3 regions of the Lysobacter sp. CC-YZS074 genome follow, and region 3 is predicted to be linked to each of the others. Evidence: predicted binding sites of a transcription regulator. Region 3 holds the regulator's gene; each other region holds the start of a gene.
The links. The regulator HrcA, encoded in region 3, represses chaperone genes, less so after heat shock. The targets are predictions, from matches to a motif close to TTNGCACTCNNNNNNNNNGAGTGCNAA.
Positions count from the first base shown of each region.

Region 1 (4,342 bases), 1.1 Mb from region 3:
CCCCGGGACGCGGCTGACGCAGGCGGCGAGCCGCTCGTCCACCAGCGCACCCGCGATGGAGCGCGCGATGGCATCGTCGGGACAGGTGCACAGGCAAAGCAGGACGGACATCGGGTTCGGTCTCCCGGCGGAGCCGCATAGCCTAGCCCAGCCGGCGCCACGCGCCTTTGCCGGAGTCAGCCCTGTCCCGTGCGCGGGCGGCCGACGCGGCGCACGGCCAGCTGCTCGACCACCTCCACCAGCGGCACCCGAGCCCGCAGCGGACTGTCGCGGAAAGCCGCCAGCAGCCGGAGTTCCAGGGGGTCGTCCACCAGCAGCGCCTCGGCCGTGGCGATCGAGTCCATCTCGACCTCGGTCGACAGCGTCATCTTGCCGCGCCCGGTCGCCAGCCATTCGAACTGGACGCCGGTGACCAGCGCGATTTCACGCAGGTGGGAGGCGCTCGGGGATTTGCCGGGGCTGCCCTCCCAGTGACTGACCGCGCTGCGCTGGACCCCCACCGCGGCAGCCAAGGCCGCCTGCGAAAGGCCGCCGTGGCGGCGGGCGAGGCGAATGCGAAGTGCCGGCGTCACGCGTTCTTCTCTCCCTCGTTGCAAAGCTGAAACAGTGTGCCAGTCGACAAATGACCGCGCCAACGCCGCAAAGTTACCGTGAGTCACCCAGCCACCAAATCTAACGGCAACATGTTGTCTATCGGTAGCTATATCGATAGTAAACGTGGAAACGCCTGATTAGTTCGATCGGCGTCACGACTTGGGGTTACCGAAAGTGAGCGGGCTGGCGTATGGGCCTCGCTGGTCAATGTGACGGAGTTGGGCCAAGATCGCCCCAAGCCGACAGGGAGTTGGCTTCGACATGGGGGTCCAGGTCAGGGGAGAAGGCGCAGGACTGCGCCGAGCTCGGAAGCCAGTCCCGAAACCGGAAGAGCGCGTCTCCTTGGAGACGCGCTCTTTTTTGTGGCCATCGCGGCGCCGGCCGCCCCCAAGCGCACCAGAATTCCCACCGGGCCCTTGAAAGCCCCAGCACCCGCCCCATCTCCAGCGCAGTCCCGGCCTCCCGGGCGCCGTCGCTCCCGGGCTTGGCACTCGACCCGGGCGACTGCTAAATTCCGCGTTCTTTCCCCACCCATTCAACCACTTACGAGGTTGTAGAGTATGAACATCAAGCCGTTGTTCGACCGCGTGGTCATCAAGCGCATGGAAGAAGAAAAGATGTCCGCCGGCGGCATCGTCATTCCGGATTCGGCCACCGAGAAGCCGATCAAGGGCGAGGTCATCGCGGTCGGCGAGGGCAAGGCCCTGGACAACGGCAGCGTCCGCGCGCCGAAGGTCAAGGTCGGTGACAAGGTGCTGTTCGGCAAGTACAGCGGCACCGAGGTCAAGCTCGACGGCACCGACCTGCTGGTGGTGAAGGAAGACGACATCTTCGCGGTGCTCGGCTGATCCAGCCCCGCTGACCGCGGCGCTTCCGCATCCTTTTCCCTTTTTCGCAATTCTTTTGAGGTAATCCGCAAATGGCTGCCAAGGAAATCCGTTTCGGCGAAGACGCGCGCTCCAAGATGCTGCGCGGCGTCAACACGCTCGCCAATGCCGTCAAGGCCACCCTGGGCCCGAAGGGCCGCAACGTCGTGCTCGACAAGAGCTTCGGTGCGCCGACGATCACCAAGGACGGCGTGTCCGTCGCCAAGGAGATCGAACTGGCCGACAAGTTCGAGAACATGGGCGCGCAGATGGTCAAGGAAGTCGCTTCCAAGACCTCCGACAATGCCGGTGATGGCACCACCACCGCGACCGTGCTGGCCCAGGCGCTGATCCGCGAAGGCATGAAGGCGGTCGCTGCCGGCATGAACCCGATGGACCTCAAGCGCGGCATCGACAAGGCCGTGACCGGCGCCGTCGCCGAGCTGAAGAACATCTCCAAGCCGTCGTCGACCAGCAAGGAGATCGCCCAGGTCGGCGCGATCTCGGCCAACTCCGACTCGCAGATCGGCGACCTGATCGCGCAGGCGATGGACAAGGTCGGCAAGGAAGGCGTGATCACCGTCGAGGACGGTTCGGGCCTGGAGAACGAGCTGGACGTGGTCGAGGGCATGCAGTTCGACCGCGGCTACCTGTCGCCGTACTTCATCAACAACCAGCAGTCGATGCAGGCCGAGCTGGACGACCCGTTCATCCTGCTCTACGACAAGAAGATCTCCAACGTGCGTGACCTGCTGCCCGTCCTCGAGGGCGTGGCCAAGGCCGGCAAGCCGCTGCTGATCGTCGCCGAGGACGTCGAAGGCGAGGCGCTGGCGACCCTGGTGGTCAATACCATCCGCGGCATCGTCAAGGTCTGCGCCGTCAAGGCGCCGGGCTTCGGCGACCGTCGCAAGGCGATGCTGGAAGACATGGCCGTGCTGACCGGTGGCACCGTGATTTCCGAGGAAGTCGGCCTGCAGCTCGAGAAGGCCACCATCAACGACCTCGGCCGTGCGAAGAAGGTGCAGGTCTCTAAGGAGAACACCACCATCATCGACGGCGCCGGCGACACCGGTTCGATCGAGGCCCGCATCAAGCAGATCAAGGCGCAGATCGAGGAGACCTCCTCCGACTACGACCGCGAGAAGCTGCAGGAGCGCGTGGCCAAGCTGGCCGGCGGCGTGGCGGTGATCAAGGTCGGTGCCTCGACCGAGATCGAGATGAAGGAAAAGAAGGCGCGCGTCGAGGACGCCCTGCACGCCACCCGCGCCGCGGTCGAGGAAGGCATCGTCCCCGGCGGCGGCGTCGCCCTGATCCGTGCGCTGGCCGCCGTGGCCGACCTCAAGGGTGACAACGAGGACCAGAACCACGGCATCGCGATCGCCCGCCGTGCGATGGAAGCCCCGCTGCGCGAGATCGTCACCAACGCCGGCGAGGAGCCGAGCGTGATCGTCAACGCGGTCAAGGAAGGCAAGGGCAGCTACGGCTACAACGCTGCCACCGGCGAGTACGTCGACATGCTGGAAGCCGGCATCCTCGACCCGACCAAGGTCACCCGCACCGCGCTGCAGAACGCGGCGTCGATCGCGGGCCTGATGATCACCACCGAGGCGATGGTCGGCGAGCTGCCGAAGAAGGACGAGCCGGCGATGCCGCCGGGCGGTGGTATGGGCGACATGGGCGGCATGGGCTTCTGATCCACGCCCGTCGCGATACGCAGTATTGGAAGGCCCGCCTCGCGCGGGCCTTCTTTTTGCCATTCCTAAACCCCCGGGTTCTCTTTTGCACTGCAGCGTGCATTCGCCCTAACAACTCCTTCACGATCGGGCTGCATCCCGACGTGGGGGAGGGAGCAGGCCCGCAACCGGTTCGTCCGGGGCGGGCTTTTTTATTGCGTGGCGTTTTCCCATCGAAACGCGCGGCGGATGGCCGGTTTCTTCCCTCACCTGCGTGCATTGCGCCGCCGGACAGGCCTGCTATCTTCGCCGGGCGCGGGGGATAACCGTGACGAGAGTCACACGTTATCGGAGAGGCGCTCATGAAACGTTTCACCTTGATGTTGGCTGTCGCCGCGGCGACGGCCGCGGGCAGTGCGCAGGCCGCCACCTACGTGGTGCAGGCCAAGGCTCTGGACTTCGACGCCGCGCTGGCAAGGCAGGTCGAAGCCCAGGGCGGGCAGGTCGTCGCACGTTATCCGCAGATCGGCGTGGCGATCGTCGAGGCCGACTCCGGCTTCCCGCAGCGCGCGCGCCGCGTGCGGGCGCTGCAGTCGGTCACCGAGGACCGCGTGCTGGAGTTCGGACTTCCGGAAGCGGTGCCGGGCGCCGACTTCGCCGAAGCAGCCGCCAACCCGCCCGAGAGCGGCGACGATGATCCTTACTTCGACCTGCAGTGGGGCCACGACGCGATCGACGCGCCGGAAGCGTGGGAGCGCACCGGCGAGCGGGGCGCGGGCGTGCGGGTCGCGGTGCTCGACTCGGGCATCGACTGCGACCACCCCGACCTGGTGCCCAACCTCAACCTCGCCCTGAGCACGTCGTTCGTCGACGGCGAGCCGGTATGCGAGCTGCCGGCCGGCTTCAACCACGGCACCCACGTCGCCGGCACGGTGGCCGCCGCCGACAACGCGTTCGGCACGATCGGGGTGGCCCCGGAAGCGGAGATCGTCGCGGTCAAGGTGCTGTCGGCCTACACCGGGTCGGGCAGCTTCGAGGGCATCATCGGCGGCATCGTGCATGCCGCCGACGTGGACGCGGACCTGGTCAACATGAGCCTGGGCGTACGTGGCGGCCTGCCGGTGACGCCGGAAACCCACAGCCTGATCGGCGCCGTGCAGCGCGCGGTGACGTATGCGCGACAGCAGGGCACGACGGTGATCGCCTCGG
Region 1 is NZ_CP200301.1:2,807,411-2,811,752, reverse strand. It holds gene cutA (divalent-cation tolerance protein CutA) at 1-111, opposite strand, end outside; gene U8331_RS12670 (helix-turn-helix transcriptional regulator) at 177-572, opposite strand; gene groES (co-chaperone GroES) at 1,155-1,442, shown strand; gene groL (chaperonin GroEL) at 1,514-3,154, shown strand; gene U8331_RS12655 (S8 family peptidase) at 3,496-4,342, shown strand, end outside.
Region 1: the regulator HrcA is predicted to act here: its motif matches at 1,079-1,105, upstream of groES (co-chaperone GroES).

Region 2 (4,342 bases), 1.2 Mb from region 3:
GACGGCGGCGCGCTGGGCTACGACTTCCTGCTGCTTGCCAGTGGCGCCACCCATGCCTATTTCGGCCACGACGAGTGGGCCGACGTCGCGCCGGGCCTGAAGACGCTGGAGGACGCGCTGGGGATCCGGCGCCGGGTGCTGCTCGCGTTCGAACGGGCCGAGGCGAGCAGCGACCCGGACGAGCGTGCGGCGTGGCTGGAGTTCGCCGTCGTCGGCGGCGGCCCGACCGGGGTCGAGCTGGCCGGCACCCTGGCCGAGATCGCGCGCCATACGTTGCGCCGCGAGTTCCGCCGCATCGACCCGTCTCACGCACGGGTGCGGCTGCTCGAAGCCGGGCCGCGGGTACTGGCGGGCTTCCCCGAGTCGCTGTCGGCACGGGCGGCCGCGCAGCTGCGCCGGCTCGGGGTGGAGGTGGTCACCGGCGCGCCGGTCAGCGCGATCGACCGCGACGGCTACACCCTGACCGGCGATGGCGGGCCGCGCCGGGTGCGGGCACGCACCGTGTTGTGGGCCGCCGGCGTCGCCGCCTCCCCGCTCGGGGCGCTGCTCGGTGCCGAGCTCGACCGCGCCGGCCGGGTGCGGGTGGATCCGGACCTGGGCCTGCCCGGCCGGCCCGAGGTGTTCGTCGCCGGGGATCTCGCCAGCGTGCGGTCCGACGGTCGCCCGGTGCCGGGCGTGGCGCCGGCGGCCAAGCAGATGGGGCGCCACGTCGCCGCCGCGATCCGCGCCCGGCTCGCCGGGCGACCCGCGCCGGCGTTCCGCTACCGCGACTTCGGCAACCTCGCCACCATCGGCCGCATGGCCGCGGTGGTCGACCTGCACGGCATGAAGCTGTCAGGCCTGCCGGCGTGGTGGTTCTGGCTGGTCGCGCACGTGTTCTTCCTGATCGGCTTCCGCAACCGGCTGGCGGTGCTCACCAACTGGGCATGGGCGTACTGGACCTACCAGCGCCACGCGCGGATCATTTTCGGCCGGCCGGAGGCGGAGGCGCCGACGGATCCGCGCGGCACCGGGCCTTTGTAGGAACGGCTTCAGCCGCGATCCGGCGACCGTTCGCTCGCGCCGGTTCCACGATCGCGGCTGAAGCCGCTCCCCCGAAAAGCCGGGCCGCGCAAAAGGAAACGGCCCGGTTTCCGGGCCGCCACCGTGAGACTCGTTACGCCCGCCGTCAGGCCGCGAACAGCGCGCGCATCTTCTTCAACGCGTTGGCTTCGATCTGGCGGATGCGCTCGGCGGACACGCCGTACTCGTCGGCCAGCTCCTGCAGGGTCACCTTGTTCTCGCTGCCCAGCCAGCGCCGGGCGACGATGTCGCGCGAACGCTCATCCAGGCCGGCGAGGCCTTCGCGCAACAGCTGCAGCTGGCTGTCCTCCTCGTCCTCGCGCTCGTACATCTGCGAGGGGTCCTCGGCATCGGCGCGCAGGTAGGCGGCCGGCGACGGCGGGGCGCGGTCGTCGTCCTCGTCGGCCGGGGCATCGAAACCGATGTCGCGGCCGGACAGGCGCGACTCCATCTCCAGCACCTCGCGCTTGGAGACGTTGAGGTCGGCGGCGACCGCGGTCACCTCGGCGTCGTTCATCCAGCCCAGGCGCTTCTTGCTCTTGCGCAGGTTGAAGAACAGCTTGCGCTGCGCCTTGGTGGTGGCGACCTTCACAATGCGCCAGTTCTTGAGGATGAACTCGTGCATCTCGGCGCGGATCCAGTGCACCGCGAAGCTGACCAGGCGCACGCCCTGCTCGGGGTCGAAGCGCTTGACCGCCTTCATCAGGCCGATGTTGCCTTCCTGGATCAGGTCGCCCAGCGGCAGGCCGTAGCCGTTGTAGCCGCGCGCCACGTGCACGACGAAGCGCAGGTGCGAATGCACCAGCTCGCGGGCGGCGTCGAGGTCCTCGTCGTCGCGGAAGCGGCGCGCCAGATGCTGCTCGTCCTCGGCGCTCAGCACCGGGATCTTGTGCACGGCGCCGATGTACGCGTCGAGCGAGCCGAGCGGCGTCAGCGCGTTGAGCGCAGGCACCGGCAGGCTGTTGGAAACCAGGGCGTTGGAAGCGGTGATCTCGGTCATGGCAAGGATGTTAGCAGTCGTCAAGGGGGAGTGCTAAGGCCGAATCAGGGGCTTCATCGTCCCATTCACGGAACAATCAGCCCCGGACACGCAGGTAAGACTGCTCCGGTACGCGTAAGTTCCGGGTCAACAGCGGGGCGAGGCCCGCAGTCCGATCAGCCGCGGGTCAGGCCGGCGGCGGCAGCGACCAGTCGATGGGGGCCTGGCCCCGCCGCACCAGGTATTCGTTGGCCGCGGAGAAGTGCCCGCAGCCGAGGAACCCCCGGTGCGCCGACAGCGGCGAAGGATGGGGCCCCTTGAGCACCCTGTGGCGGCTGCGATCGATCACCGCGCCCTTCTTCTGCGCGTAGCTGCCCCAGAGCAGGAACACCAGCCCTTCGCGTTCACGGTTGAGGGTTTCGACCACGTGGTCGGTGAAACCTTCCCAGCCCTTGCCCGCATGCGCACCGGCGGAGCCGGCCTCCACCGTCAGCACCGCGTTGAGCAGCAGCACGCCCTGTCGCGCCCACGGCAGCAGGCAGCCGTGGGACGGCCGCGGGATGCCGAGGTCGCGCTCGATCTCCTTGTAGACGTTGAGCAGCGACGGCGGCACGTCGACGCCCGGGCGGACCGAGAAGCACAGCCCGTGCGCCTGGCCCGGCCCGTGATACGGATCCTGGCCGAGGATCACCACCCGGGTGGCATCGAACGGGGTCGCGTCGAACGCGGCGAAGATGTCCGGGCCGGGTGGGAAGATCCGCGCGCCCTGCGCCTGCCGCTGGCGCAGGAAGGCCGACAGCGCCTGCATCTCGTCGCGTTGCAGGTAGTCGCCGACCCGCGCCTTCCAGGACGGTTCCAGCCTGATCCGGTCTTCGCTCACGCCAGCTTGGCCGCCCGCAGCTGGAACAGGGTCTTGGTCACCAGCAGGCGCTCCTCGATCGGCTTGAGCACGAGGTCGTTGGCGCCGGCGCGCAGCAGCGCGCTCTGGTTCTCGGGGTTGGCGTCGCCGGTCATCACCAGCACCGGCAGCCGGCGCTTGCCGTAGCCGAAGTCGCCGCGCACCCGTTCGAGCAGGTCGTGGCCGTCGAGATCGCCCTTCAGGTAGACGTCGGTCAGGACCAGGTCGGCGCCCGGATCGTCGTTGCCGCGGTGGGTTTCGAGGTACTCCAGCGCCTCCTCGACGCCGACGAAGTGCAGCACCTGCAACTGCTGGCGCTCGAGCATGCGCTTGGTCGCCAGTGCCACCACCCGGCTGTCCTCGACGTACAGCACGCGCGCGCCCGGGATAGGCTCGGGCTGCACGTAGCCGCGGATGAAGGCGGCCAGGGCGTTGTGGCCGAGCGCCTTGTCGAAGTAGTCGGTGACGTCCTCGGTGAAGCGGCGCGACTCCAGGTGGGACTGCGCCTCGCCCGACACCACGATCACCGGTACGTAGGCCTGGCCGGCGGCTTCGCGGACGGCCCGGGCGAGTTCGATGCCGTCACCGTCGGGCAGCGCCAGCGACGTGGTGACCAGATCGACCGGGCCGGCGGCGAGCGCCGCGCGGGCCTCGTCGATCCCGGCGCACGGCACCACCTCGGCGCCGGCCAGTTCGCGCACCAGCACGTCGCCGATCAGCTTGCGCACCAGTTTCGAGCCGTCCACCACCATCACCCGGGGGGCGTCGGCGGCCACGTGGCGCATCTTGTCCTCGGGATTGCTCATGTGTCGGTGGGTCGGGTCTGGCGGAGGTAATGGCCGGTGACCAGCCCGGCGCCGATCCAGCCGAGCAGGCCGGCGCCGAGCACGATCACCAGCGCATGCTGCGGACCGAAGCCGCGCAGGGCGAAGTCGCTGCCGTAGCTGCGGGCCAGGTCCGCCAGCGGCGCCCGCAGCGACAGGTCCGCCGCGGTCAGCAACGCCAGCGCGAGCGCGCCGGCGACCAGGCCGTAGCTGAGCCCAAGGTACAGGAACGGGCGGCGGATGAAGCCGTCGGTGGCGCCGAGCAGTTGCAGCACGCCGATTTCCTCGGTGCGCTGCTGGATGTCGAGCCGCACGGTGTTGCCGACCACGAGCAGGGCGCCGAGCCCGAGCATCGCCGCCAACACCCAGGCGACGCGCCCCCCGAAGCGCAGCCAGCCGTCCAGCCGCTCACGCCAGGCGGCGTCGTGCTGGACGATGTCGGCTTCGGGCAGTTGCCGCAGCGCGGCGGCCAGCAGCGCCTCGTCGCCGGCGGGGACCACCACCAGCAGGCTCGGCAGCGGATTGCCGTCCAGTCCCGCCAGCGCATCGCCGAGGCCGCTGGATTCGCGCAGTTCGGCC
Region 2 is NZ_CP200301.1:458,910-463,251, reverse strand. It holds gene U8331_RS01910 (NAD(P)/FAD-dependent oxidoreductase) at 1-1,023, shown strand, start outside; gene rpoH (RNA polymerase sigma factor RpoH) at 1,169-2,062, opposite strand; gene ung (uracil-DNA glycosylase) at 2,229-2,921, opposite strand; gene U8331_RS01895 (response regulator) at 2,918-3,724, opposite strand; gene ftsX (permease-like cell division protein FtsX) at 3,742-4,342, opposite strand, start outside.
Region 2: the regulator HrcA is predicted to act here: its motif matches at 2,073-2,099, upstream of rpoH (RNA polymerase sigma factor RpoH).

Region 3 (4,342 bases):
CCCGGCAGCTTCTCGCCGTGCTCCTTGATGGTGCTGCGCGCCATGTGGATCAGGCCGTCGGCGTGGTTGCGGGCCTGCACCAACTGCTGGAACTTCTCGTCCTCCTCGCGGTTGGCCTCGGCGTCGGCGACCATCTTCTGGATCTCCTCCTCCGACAGGCCCGAACCGGCCTTGATCTCGACCTTCTGCTCCTTGCCGGTCTTCTTGTCCTTGGCGGTCACGTGGACGATGCCGTTGGCGTCGATGTCGAACGACACCTCCACCTGCGGCATGCCGCGCGGCGCCGGCTCGATGCCGGACAGGTCGAAGCGCGCCAGCGACTTGTTGAAGCGGGCCTGCTCGCGCTCACCCTGCAGCACGTGCACGGTGACGGCGGACTGGTTGTCCTCGGCGGTCGAGAAGGTCTGCGAGGCCTTGGTCGGCACCGTGGTGTTCTTCTCGATGATCTTGGTGAACACGCCGCCCAGGGTCTCGATACCCAGCGACAGCGGGGTCACGTCGAGCAGCAGCACGTCCTTGACGTCGCCGGCCAGCACGCCGCCCTGGATGGCGGCACCGATGGCGACGGCCTCGTCCGGGTTGACGTCCTTGCGCGGCTCCTTGCCGAAGAACTCGCTCACCGCCTGCTGCACCTTCGGCATGCGGGTCTGGCCGCCGACCAGGATCACCTCGCTGATGTCGCTGGCACGCAGGCCGACGTCGTTGAGCGCGGTGCGGCATGGCTCGATCGTCTTCTTGACCAGGTCCTCGACCAGCGACTCGAGCTTGGCGCGGGTCAGCTTGATGTTCAGGTGCTTCGGCCCGGAGGCGTCGGCGGTGACGTACGGCAGGTTGACTTCGGTCTGCTGGCTCGAGGACAGCTCAATCTTGGCGCGTTCGGCGGCGTCCTTCAGGCGCTGCAGCGCGAGCGGGTCCTGACGCAGGTTGATGCCCTGGTCCTTCTGGAACTCGTCGACCAGGTAATCGATGACGCGCTTGTCGAAGTCCTCGCCGCCGAGGAACGTGTCGCCGTTCGTCGACAGCACCTCGACCTGCATCTCCTCGTCGACCGAAGCGATCTCGATGATCGACACGTCGAAGGTGCCGCCGCCGAGGTCGTACACGGCCACCTTGCGGTCGCCGCCCTTCTTGTCCATGCCGTAGGCCAGCGCGGCCGCGGTCGGCTCGTTGATGATGCGCTTGACCTCGAGGCCGGCGATCTTGCCGGCGTCCTTGGTCGCCTGGCGCTGGCTGTCGTTGAAGTACGCCGGCACGGTGATCACCGCCTCGGTGACGGTCTCGCCCAAGTAGGCCTCGGCGGTCTTCTTCATCTTGGCCAGCACCTCGGCCGAGATCTGCTGCGGCGCCATCTTCTTGCCGTCGGCGGTTTGCACCCACGCATCGCCGTTCTCGTGCTGGACGATGCCGTACGGGACCAGGTCGAGATCCTTCTGCACTTCGGCGTCGGTGAACTTGCGGCCGATCAGGCGCTTCACCGCGTAGAAGGTGTTCTTCGGGTTGGTGACCGCCTGGCGCTTGGCCGAAGCGCCCACCAGGACCTCGCCGTCCTTGGTGTAGGCGACGATGGACGGCGTGGTGCGATCGCCTTCCGCGTTCTCGATGACCCGTGCCTTCCCGCCTTCCATCACGGCGACGCAGGAGTTGGTCGTGCCCAGGTCGATGCCGATGATCTTGCCCATGGTGTTGCTCCCTCTCGAATCTTTTTGTCTTGGGGCGGCCGCGCCGCCGATGTCCGCTATCTGGGGCTGGAGCCCTCCCCTTCAAGGGGAAAGCCCGCCCGCGTCGTTCAGTCGTGCCTGCTCACCACCACCAGCGCGGGACGCAGCAGGCGTTCGTTCAGCAGCCAGCCCTTCTGGTAGACCTGCACCACGTGGCCGGGCGCATGGTCGGCGCTTTCCACCATGCTCATGGCCTGGTGGTGCTCGGGATTGAAGGCCTGGCCCGCGGGATTGACCTCCAGCAGGCCGTTGTCGCCGGTCACCTTGAGCAACTGCTTCAGGGTCAGCTCCATGCCCTCGCGCAGCGGCCCGGTGTCGCCGGTCGCGGCGTTGAGGCCGGCCTCGAGGCTGTCGATCACCGGCAGCAGGTCGCCGAGCAGGCGTTCGTTGGCGAACTTGCGGGCCATGTCGCGCTCGCGTTCGAGTCGCTTGCGCTGGTTTTCGAGATCGGCGCGCTCGCGCAGTGCGTCCTCCCGCAGCCGGGCGATCTCGGCCTGGGCGGCCTCGAGTTCGACGGCCAGCGGCGAGGTGGGCTGCGCTTCGGCCTCGTGCTGGGCCGCGTCCTGGATAGGTTCGGTGGTCATGCTCGGCTCTGTTCCTGGCGCCCGTGGCGCGTTCTCCGCAACAGGGACGAGCAATGGGGACAGCCCGGGCCAATTCAACCCGCCCGGACACGGGCGCCGACGGACAGCTTCCGCTCAGGCGTCCGGGGCAAACGCCTCGCCGAGCGCGTCGGCGGCAGCCTGCACCACCGGGATCACCCGGTCGTAGGCCATCCGGGTCGGGCCGATCACGCCCAGGACGCCCAGGACGCGGCCGGCGGCAGCGTACGGAGCCGTCACCAGCGAAACCCCTTCCAGCGGCGCCAGACCGGTTTCCTCACCGATGAAGATCCGGACGCCGGGGGCGCGGACCGTGCGCTCCAGCAACTGGAGGATCTCGCGCTTGCGGGCGAACGCCTCGAACAGCTCGCGCAGGCGGTCCAGGTCCGACAGCTCCTGCAGGCCCATCAAACGGGTCTGGCCGGCCAGCACCATATCGTCGTGAGCGGGGGCCAGGGCATGTTCGGCCAGCTCGATCGACTGGGCCAGCAGCGATTCCATTTCGCTGCGCGCCGACCGCAGCTCGCGCAGCAGGGTCGCGCGGATGTCGGCCACCGGGCGGCCGGCGAAATGGTGGTTGAGATAGTTCGCCACCCGTTCCAGCTCACCCCGCTCGTAGGCGCGCCGGGTCTGGATGATCCGGTTCTGCACCTCGTTGTCGGCGAACACCAGGATCGCCAGCACCCGCTGCCCCTCGATCGGCACGAAATCCACCCGCCGGAACGCGAACTGCTCGCGCCGGGGCACGCTGACCACCCCGACGAAGCGGGTCATCGCCGACAGCAGCTCCGAGGCACTGCCGAGCAGGGCCTGGGTCCCGGACCCGGCCGGCAGTTCGCCGCGCAGCCGCGCCACTTCGGTGTCCGGCAACGGGCGCACCTGCAGCAGCGAATCGACGAACAGCCGGTAGCCCTGCGCGGTCGGTACCCGGCCGGCGGACGTGTGCGGTGCGCTCAGCAACCCGACCTCCTCCAGGTCGGCCAGGATGTTGCGGATGGTGGCGGCGCTGACATCGAGGCCGGCGTGGCGGGCCAGTGTCTGGGAGCCCACCGGCTCGCCGCTCTGGATGTAGCGGGCGATGAGGGTGCGCAGCAACTGCCGTGCGCGCGGGTCCAGGCCGGTGTCGTCGGGTTTGCGACTCATGGGCCGGGTATAAGGCCGGGCGGCGGACGGCGCAAGGCGGGGCGGCTCAGCGGACGAGACGGGCGCGTGCTTCATTCCGCCTGCTCCGCCCGTACGCGTCGCCCCTGCCCTCCGCCTCCGCCGACCTTTAAACTCGCCGCTGCATGCTCGCTCACCTTTCCCTCAAGCATTTCGCCGTGGTCGACGAGGCCGAACTGGCCTTCGGCCCCGGCCTGACCGTCATCTCCGGCGAAACCGGCGCGGGCAAGTCGCTGCTGGTCGACGCGCTGGGGCTGCTGTCCGGCCTTCGCGCCGACAGCGGGGTGGTCCGTCACGGCGCCGACCGCGCGGAAGTGGTCGGCGAGTTCGACCTCGGCGATGTACCCGCCGCGCGCCAGTGGCTGGAAGCCGCCGAACTCGACGACGGCGACGAGCCGCGCTGCGTGGTACGGCGGGTGGTCCGCGCCGACGGGGGCTCCCGCGCATGGATCAATGGCCGCCCGGTGACGATCGGCCAACTGGGCGACCTGGCCGGTCGGCTGGTCGAGATACACGGCCAGCACGAGCACCAGGCGCTGCTGTCGCGGACCAGCCAGCTCGCCCTGCTCGACGCCTACGGCCGCACGGATGCCGAGCGCGCCACGGTGGCCGAGGCGTCGGCGCATTGGAACGCCCTGCTGGCCGAGCGTGACCGGCTGTCGTCCCAGGGCGACGTATCGGACCGGATCGACTGGCTGGAGCACCAGCACGCGGAGCTCGAGCGGGAAACCCTCGAGCCCGACTCCATCCTGCAACTGCAGGTCGACCACAGGCGCCAGGCGCACGCCGCGGACCTCATCGCCGCGTGCGACGGCGTGTTCGCCCGCCTCGGCGGCGAGGACGGCAGCTCGCTGTCGCGCG
Region 3 is NZ_CP200301.1:1,658,163-1,662,504, reverse strand. It holds gene dnaK (molecular chaperone DnaK) at 1-1,679, opposite strand, end outside; gene grpE (nucleotide exchange factor GrpE) at 1,787-2,302, opposite strand; gene hrcA (heat-inducible transcriptional repressor HrcA) at 2,417-3,463, opposite strand; gene recN (DNA repair protein RecN) at 3,607-4,342, shown strand, end outside.